One region of the Rhodoferax sp. GW821-FHT07F03 genome, then DNA from elsewhere that is predicted to be linked to it. Evidence: riboswitches for the same ligand, from Rfam matches in the RefSeq annotation. Region 1 holds a riboswitch; the other holds the start of a gene.
What was found. A riboswitch is a leader RNA that binds a small molecule or an ion and turns the genes downstream of it on or off. The one in region 1 is predicted to bind glycine.
Positions count from the first base shown of each region.

Region 1 (4,180 bases):
CTGGGCCGTGGGCCACGGCCTGCTGGCCATCCGCAGCCATGTGGACATCTGCGACCCGCGCCTGCTGGCCGTGGAAGCCCTGCTGGAGGTGCGCCGCCGCGTCGCCCCCTACCTGGACCTGCAGCTGGTGGCCTTCCCGCAGGACGGCGTGCTGCGCGATCCGAACGGCATGGACAAGCTCAAGCGCGCGCTGCAGATGGGCGTGGACGTGGTCGGCGGCATCCCCCACTTCGAGCGCACCATGGCCGACGGCGCGCTCAGCGTCAAGCTGCTCTGTGAACTGGCGGCCGAGCAAGGCAAGCTGGTCGACATGCACTGCGACGAGTCAGACGACCCGCTGTCGCGCCACATCGAAACCCTGACCTATGAGACCAACCGCCTGGGTCTGCACGGCCGCGTCACCGGCTCGCACCTGACCTCCATGCACTCCATGGACAACTACTATGTGTCAAAACTGCTGCCGCTGATGGCCGAGGCGCAGATGAACGTCATCAGCAACCCGCTGATCAACATCACCCTGCAAGGCCGGCACGACACCTACCCCAAGCGCCGTGGCATGACCCGCGTGCCCGAGATGCTGGCCCAGGGCCTAACCGTCGCCTTCGGCCAGGACTGCGCCATGGACCCCTGGTACAGCCTGGGCAGCGGCGACATGCTGGAAGTCGCCAGCATGGGCCTGCACGTGGCACAGATGACCAGCCAGGCCGCCATGCGCCAGTGCTTCCAGGCCGTCACAGCCAACCCGGCGAAGATTCTGCAGCTGGAAGGCTACGGCCTGGAGGCCGGCTGCAACGCAGACTTTGTGCTGCTGCAGGCGCAAGACCCGATCGAGGCGATTCGCCTGCGCGCCACCCGCCTGCAGGTCTACCGCCGGGGCCAGCTGCTGGCCCAGACGCCGGCCACCACCGCCTGCCTGCACCTGCCCGGCCGGCCCAGCCAAACCGACTGGATGCTGCATCCATAAACTTATGCGAAACAGGCCTCTTGCGCAGGTAATACCTGCACAAGCAGCTATTAACTTGATAGCAAACTAGGCCAGGTTTTCAAACACCGGATGCAGATCGTCCGCCCAGTGTTGCAGCTCGGCCTGGTCGATATGCAGGTGCGACATGCAGGCCGAGCCATGGCGGGCCCATTCGTCCGACTCGCGCGTGCCCTCATGCAGGGCCACCAGGTGCTCGGCCAGCAGCAGCATGGCCACCAGATAGCGCACCTCGGGCGGGACGCTGGCCACCGGCAGAATGTCGAAGTCGTGGTGCAGGCGCACGGCGGCCGTCACCAGGGGCGGCAGCTTCCAGGTCTTGGCCACCAGCGCGCCCACCACGGCGTGGTCGGTCTTGTGGGCGGCGTTCTCGGTTGCCACAAAGCTGCGGTCCTGCCGCGCCAGGGCCTCGGCCAGGGTGCCGGCATAGCCCTTCAGGCCCTGCAACATCACCGGTATACCCACATGGCAGAACAGGCCACAGGTCTGCGCCACGTCGGCGTCCACGCCGTACAGATGGCGAGCGATGTAGGCCATGGCCAGGGATCGGCGGGTCGAGGTTTCCCAGAAATGCTCCAGCAAGGCCGCATCCACGCGGATCGCATGCCGGGTGAAGAAGCCGGTCAGCACGCCCACCGTCTGCTTCACGCCCAGCATGGCGATGGCCTCGCCCACGGTACGGGCCGGGCGCGAGCGGGCAAACAAGGGGCTGTTCGAATAACGTATCAGCGCCGCCGCCATGGCCACGTCCTGGCTGGCAATGCGGGCGATGGCGGCGGGGTCGGGGTCGCCGCCCCGCACTTCGCCCTGCAGCTCCAGCAAGAGCTGGGGGCACGGCGGGATCACGATATCCCGCACGGCGCCCTTGGCCTTGGCGGTTTCCAGTTCTCGGTCTATGTCTGCCAGCTGCATCGCGCCCCCTTAGTCCACGGAATTATGCCGACTTGCGCTTGGGTAGAATCCCCCCGTCAGGAGAGAGTTTTCACCCGAAAACCGCCGAAGGCGCAGGGCCCCGCTACGTGGGCCTGAACGCTCAGGCAAAAGGACTGACAAGCGTTTCTCATCAAACGTCACCCCACTGGAGAGAAGTCCGCCCCGAGCGGACTCACCGAAGGCGCAACCCGCAGTCGGCCTGCACCACCGCAAGGCCGGCCCGGCGAATCGCTCAGGTAAAGCGGACAGCGGGGACCACACATGGCCGTCAAAGGCCATGATCCGATTGTGTGTCCCCGAAAGAACCGCCATGGCCGACTTGTTACTCACTCCCCTCAACGCGCTGCATCTGGAGCTCGGCGCCCGCATGGTGCCCTTCGCTGGCTACAGCATGCCGGTGCAGTACCCGGCCGGCCTGATGGCCGAACACCACCACACGCGTAACGCCGCCGGCCTGTTCGACGTATCCCACATGGGCCAGTTGCGCCTGGTCGGCCCCGATGCCGCTGCGGCCTTTGAAACCCTGGTGCCAGTCGACGTGATCGACCTGCCCGTAGGCAAGCAGCGCTACGGCCTGCTGCTGAACGACGAGGGCGGCATCCGCGACGACCTGATGTTTTTCAAGCAGGCGGAAGATGACATCTTCGTCGTCGTCAACGGTGCCTGCAAAGCAGCAGACATTGCCCACATCCAGGCCCGGATCAGTCTGCATTGCGAAGTCATCCCCATGCCGGAAATGGCGCTGCTGGCGCTGCAAGGCCCCAAGGCTGTAGACGCGCTGTCGCGCCTGGCGCCTGGCGTGGAAAAGCTGGTCTTCATGACCGGCGGCCATTTCATGGTTGCCGGCATCTCCTGCTTCCTGACGCGCAGCGGCTATACCGGCGAAGACGGTTTTGAAATTTCGGTACACCAAGACCAGGCCGAGGCACTGGCCCGCGCTCTGCTGGCCCAGCCCGAAGTCCAACCCATAGGCCTGGGCGCACGCAACTCGCTGCGCCTGGAAGCTGGCCTGTGCCTGTATGGCAACGACCTGGACACCAGCACCACCCCCATCGAAGCCGGCCTGAACTGGGCCCTGCAAAAGGTACGCCGCGCTGGTGGCGCGCGTGAAGGCGGCTTCCCTGGCGCTAGCAAAATAATAGCGCAACTCGCAGGTAAACCAGGCGCTACAACCAAGAAACGTGTGGGATTGGTGGCACTGGAACGCGTCCCGGTGCGCGAACACACAGCCTTGCAGGACACCGCAGGCAACGTGATTGGCGAAGTCACCAGCGGCTTGCTTGGCCCCACGGTAGACAAGCCGATTGCGATGGCCTACGTGGCGCCAGAATTTGCTGCCATCGGCACCCGTATCAACGCCATCGTGCGAGGCAAAATCGTGCCGATGGAAGTCACGTCCATGCCCTTCACCCCGAACAATTACTTTCGCGGTTAATTCAACTTTTCACAGGAGCACCCCCATGAGCATCAAGTACACCGAAGACCACGAATGGCTGAACATCGAGGGCGACACCGCCACCGTCGGCATCACGCACCACGCGCAAGACGCATTGGGTGACGTAGTGTTTGTCGATCTGCCCGCCGTCGGCGCAAGCTTCGCGCAAAAAGACGTGGCCGGCGTGGTCGAGTCCGTGAAGGCCGCCGCCGATGTGTACATGCCTGTCTCCGGCGAGATCACCGAGGTCAACGAAGCCCTGCGCGCCGACCCCGCCCTGGCCAACACCGACCCGTTGGGCGCTGGCTGGTTCTTCAAGGTCAAGCTGTCGGATGCATCGCAAGTCGCCGCCCTGCTGGACGAAACCGCCTACAACGCATTTAGCCAAAACGCCTAACCCTCCCTAGACCTGCCCCATGACGACCTCCCTGCACGAACTAGAAAACGCCAGCGAATTCATCGCCCGCCATATCGGCATCGACGCTGCCGACGAAACCCTGATGCTGGAAGTGATTGGCTCCAGTTCGCGCCGGGATCTGATTGACGGCATCGTGCCGCGCTCCATCGCGCGCAGCACGCCAATGGATCTACCCGCGCCCGTCACCGAGGCGGCAGCACTGGCCGAGCTGAAGGCCATTGCCGCCAAGAACCAGGTCTTCAAAAGCTTCATCGGCCAGGGCTACTACGGCACCCATACACCAGGCGTGATCCAGCGCAACATCCTGGAGAACCCCGCCTGGTACACCGCCTACACGCCCTACCAGGCTGAGATTTCGCAAGGCCGCATGGAGGCGCTGGTCAACTTCCAGACCATGGTCTGCGACCTGACC
Region 1 is NZ_JBWKQM010000001.1:383,097-387,276, reverse strand. It holds gene AC07R0_RS01710 (amidohydrolase family protein) at 1-964, shown strand, start outside; gene AC07R0_RS01705 (HDOD domain-containing protein) at 1,031-1,894, opposite strand; glycine riboswitch at 1,942-2,041, shown strand; glycine riboswitch at 2,051-2,174, shown strand; gene gcvT (glycine cleavage system aminomethyltransferase GcvT) at 2,226-3,350, shown strand; gene gcvH (glycine cleavage system protein GcvH) at 3,376-3,747, shown strand; gene gcvP (aminomethyl-transferring glycine dehydrogenase) at 3,767-4,180, shown strand, end outside.

Region 2 (4,180 bases), on a different contig from region 1:
GGGGTTGTAGGCATTGGTGTACAGGTCGGCGGGCTTGATCTGGCCGGGCTTGATGACCTCTTCCTTCACCAGCCAGTCGATCCAGACTTGCAGCTCCTTGTCTTGCACCACGCCGCCAATGGACGGCACGCCGGTGCTCTTCCAGTACTGGATGGCGTCGGCGCTTTCGGCGCGGCCGCGGGCCTTGATGATCTTCTCGAACGTGGCGCGCACTTCGGCCGGCGGCGTCTTGCGCGCCCATTCGATGGAGCGGGCCAGTGCGCTGACCAGGTGCTTGGAGGCCTTGGGGTTCTGCTCCAGGAACTTGTTGCGCATCACCAGCGAGCCGGCGGTGAAGTTGCCGAACAGTTCCTGGTCGGTAAACAGCGGGCGGATGCCCCCGCGCTCCAGTGCCTTGTCGCGCAGAATGCCGCCCAGCGTGGTGACGTCCACATGGTTCTGCCGCAGTGCCTGCTCGCCAGTAACCGGCGGCGTGATCACCAGGGTGACTTGTTTTGCGTCCTCATCGTTGAGCTTGTTGCGCTCCAGGTATTCGCGCACCATGAATTCGTGGTGGGCGCCCAGGGTGTTGACCGCCACTTTCTTGCCCAGCAGGTCGCGGGCTGTCTTGATCGGGCTGTCGGTCTTCACGTAATAGCCGGTCCAGGTGTTGTCGTCCACGCCGTAGTAGCCGAGCACGGCTTTCACTGGCGCCTTCTTGGCCAGCAGCTTGACCAGCGCGCCGTTGAAGGCGCCGCCGATGTCGATGTCGCCGGTGACCACGGCCTGCACGTCCTGCGGGCCGCTGATGGTGTTGCCCACCCACTTGGCTTTCAGCGGCGCTAGATAGCCCAGACTTTCGGCCAGTTCAATCCAGACCACCTGGCCGGCCGAGCCCTGGTAGCGGATGTCGGTGACTTCCAGGGCCTCTTGCGCCAGGGCCTGGGCCGACAGCCCGAAGGCCACTGCCATGGCGGTGAATAGCTTGAAAACGGTTCGCATGCATGTCCCTTGGGAGTTGTCGTGAAGTTGCAGCGTAGATTGGCAAGGCCTACGCAACAACGAAGGAAATTGCGCATGCATATGCGCATCTGTGCGGTGTAGATGCACATGCGAATTCCATGCTTTGGTTTCCGGGTTGCAGTTCCTAGCATGGGCGGGTGTTTTTTTCGATCCTGTTTCAACCCGTCTTACCAAGGAAATTGCATGTCCGCTGTTCTCAATGCTCCCCATACTGAAGTCGTTCCCACACTCGATATCTATCCTTTGGCGGGGCGGATTGGTGCACGCATACAAGGCGTGCGCCTGTCGGGCCAGTTGGCGCCCGAAACCTTTGCCGCCATCCACCAGGCGCTGCTGCAGCACAAGGTGCTGTTCTTCCGCGGCCAGCAGCATCTGGACGATGCCGAGCACCAACTGTTTGCCGGGCGCTGGGGCAGCATCGTGCCGCACCCCACCGTGCCCTCGCGCAGCGGCACCGAGATTCTGGAGCTGGACTCGAACCACGGCGGCCGGGCCAATTCCTGGCATACCGACGTGACCTTCGAAGCCGCTTATCCCAAGGTATCGGTGCTGCGCGCGCTGACCATTCCGCAGCAGGGCGGCGACACAGTGTGGGCGAATACCGCCGAGGCCTACAACCAGTTGCCGACCGAGCTGAAGACCCTGGCAGATACCTTGTGGGCGGTGCACGGCAACGACTACGACTACGCCGCCACCCGCGTCGAAGTGGATGCCCACGGCGCCCAGCATTACCGCGAAGTGTTTACCTCGCGCCTGATCGAGGCCCGCCATCCGCTGGTGCGCGTACACCCCGAAACCGGCGAGCGCAGCCTGGTGGCCGGGCATTTCCTGAAGCGCTTTGTGGGCTACAACACCCACGACTCGCAGCGCCTGTTCGAGATCTTCCAGCACCATATCACGCGGCTGGAAAACACCGTGCGCTGGCATTGGGCCGAGGGCGATGTGGCGATCTGGGACAACCGCGCGACCCAGCACTACGCGATCAATGACTACGGCGACCAGCACCGCGTGGTGCGCCGCGTCACCGTGCATGGTGACCTGCCGGTGTCGGTGCACGGCCGGCGCAGTGCGGCCGAGCCTGCGAAAAATTAGAGCGCGGTTCGGCCGGGTAAATCAGTCGACCTTATGGGCGGATGCAATTGATTGACCGAGTCATTCCGGTCCTGGGGTGCGCGAACCCCATGCGATAATTGCGGCAGGTACCGGGAGAGTCTGGGGCCCTTGTTGCTCAACAAGTTTGCCCACAGCGCCGAAGGAGCAACCGCCCCGGAAACTTTCAGGCAAAAGGACCGGTACCTGTCACACACATCTGAAGAGCAACCGGGTTTCGTCACCCGGTTCACCGCAGGAGCAAGCGGCTTGGCTATGTGCCAGTCGTGAATCTCTCAGGTCCAAAACAGAGGGGCGATAGCTGCGCACGCTTGTTGCTATCCCCACTTTGACGTTTTGGAACTCTCATCATGAAAAAGTTTGCTGTTATAGGCGGCGGTATTACGGGCGTGACCACGGCATATGCCCTCGCAAAGCGGGGTTTCGCGGTCACTTTGTTTGAAAAACACCGCTATGCGGCCATGGAAACATCGTTTGCCAATGGCGGGCAGTTTTCGGTGTCGAACGCCGAGGTATGGAACCATTGGTCTACCGTGCTCAAGGGGCTGAAGTGGATGCTCAAGAGCGACGCACCTTTATTGGTCAACCCCAAGCCGAGCTGGCACAAGCTGGCCTGGTTTGCCGAGTTCATTGCTGCCATCCCGCACTACGAGAAAAACACCGTGGAGACCACCCGCCTTGCCATTGCTGCGCGTGCGCACCTGAATGCCTGGGCGGATGCGGAAGGGCTGGACTTTGACCACAAGCGCGAAGGCATTCTGCACATCTACCGTGACAAAGCCAGCTTCGACCATGCCGGCAAGGTCTCCAAATTGCTGGCCCAGGGCGGGCTGGAGCGCCGCGCGGTCACACCGCAAGAAATGCGCGCCATCGAGCCCACCTTGGCTGGCAACTACTATGGCGGTTACTTCACTGAAAGCGACACCACGGGCGACATCCACAAATTCAGCACCGGCATGGCCTTGGCGGCCGAGCGCCTGGGCGTGCAAACCCGCTATGGCCAGCACATAGATGCCGTGCAGAGCGATGGCAAACAGGTGACTGTCACTGCCAATGATGGAATCGAACGGCAGTCCCATGTGTTTGACGGTGTGGTGGTTTGCGCCGGTACGGCCAGCCGGGACCTGGCGGCGCAGCTGGGCGACCGCGTCAACATCTATCCCGTCAAAGGCTATTCAATTACGGTGAATTTGCAGGATGCACAAAGCCAGGCTGCTGCACCGATGGTGAGCCTGCTGGACGACGGCACCAAATTGGTCACCAGCCGCTTGGGTGTGGACCGATTCCGCGTGGCCGGTACGGCGGAGTTCAATGGCTATAACCGGGATATCCGGGCCGACCGCATCCGTCCTTTGGTGGAATGGGTACAGCAGTGCTTTCCGGGTGTGCGCACCGAAAGTGTGGTGCCCTGGGCTGGACTGCGCCCCATGATGCCCAACCTGCTGCCTCGGGTGGGCAAAGGCAAGCGACCTGGCGTGTTCTACAACACCGGGCACGGGCACCTGGGGCTGACTCTGTCGGCCGTGACGGCCGATATGGTGGGCGCCATCGTTGCCTCCAGCTACGCCTAGCCGGTGTTATTCGCTCAGGCGAACGTAGGTGGACAGCAGGCTGCTTTTGTTGACCACGCCCAGCAAGACGGGGGATTGCAGGCTTTCAATCACTGGCAGGCGTTCACCGCGGTGGTCCATGAAGCGTTGTAGTGCCTCGGCCAAGGTCATGTCCGAGGTCAGAGGAGCAATGTCCTGTCCCAGCAGATCGGCCGCGCACAGATGGTCCAGGTTGGCTGCGCCTGCTGCGGGACTCAGCTTCTTCAGCGGCACGACGCCCAGGTAGTGCTTGTGGGCGTCCGTGACATACAGGTATTTGACGGGGTATTGTTGAAATAGCTGGCCCATGGTGTGCAGGTCGGCATCCGGCGCCACCACCGTCTGCGCGGGCAGAACCAGGTCACGCACATGCAGCGTGCGCAGGCGTCGCCGCTCGTCACGCTGGGCCTGGCGGCGCAATGTGATGTCGTACATGGACCCGGCGTTGGCCGAACGGGCAACAAAATAGGCCAGCACGC
Region 2 is NZ_JBWKQM010000018.1:81,569-85,748, forward strand. It holds gene AC07R0_RS23720 (ABC transporter substrate-binding protein) at 1-981, opposite strand, end outside; gene AC07R0_RS23725 (TauD/TfdA dioxygenase family protein) at 1,186-2,094, shown strand; glycine riboswitch at 2,196-2,304, shown strand; gene AC07R0_RS23730 (D-amino acid dehydrogenase) at 2,463-3,683, shown strand; gene AC07R0_RS23735 (ClcB-like voltage-gated chloride channel protein) at 3,690-4,180, opposite strand, start outside.
Region 2: linked by a shared signal. The riboswitch ahead of AC07R0_RS23730 (D-amino acid dehydrogenase) and the one ahead of gcvT (glycine cleavage system aminomethyltransferase GcvT) in region 1 are both predicted to bind glycine.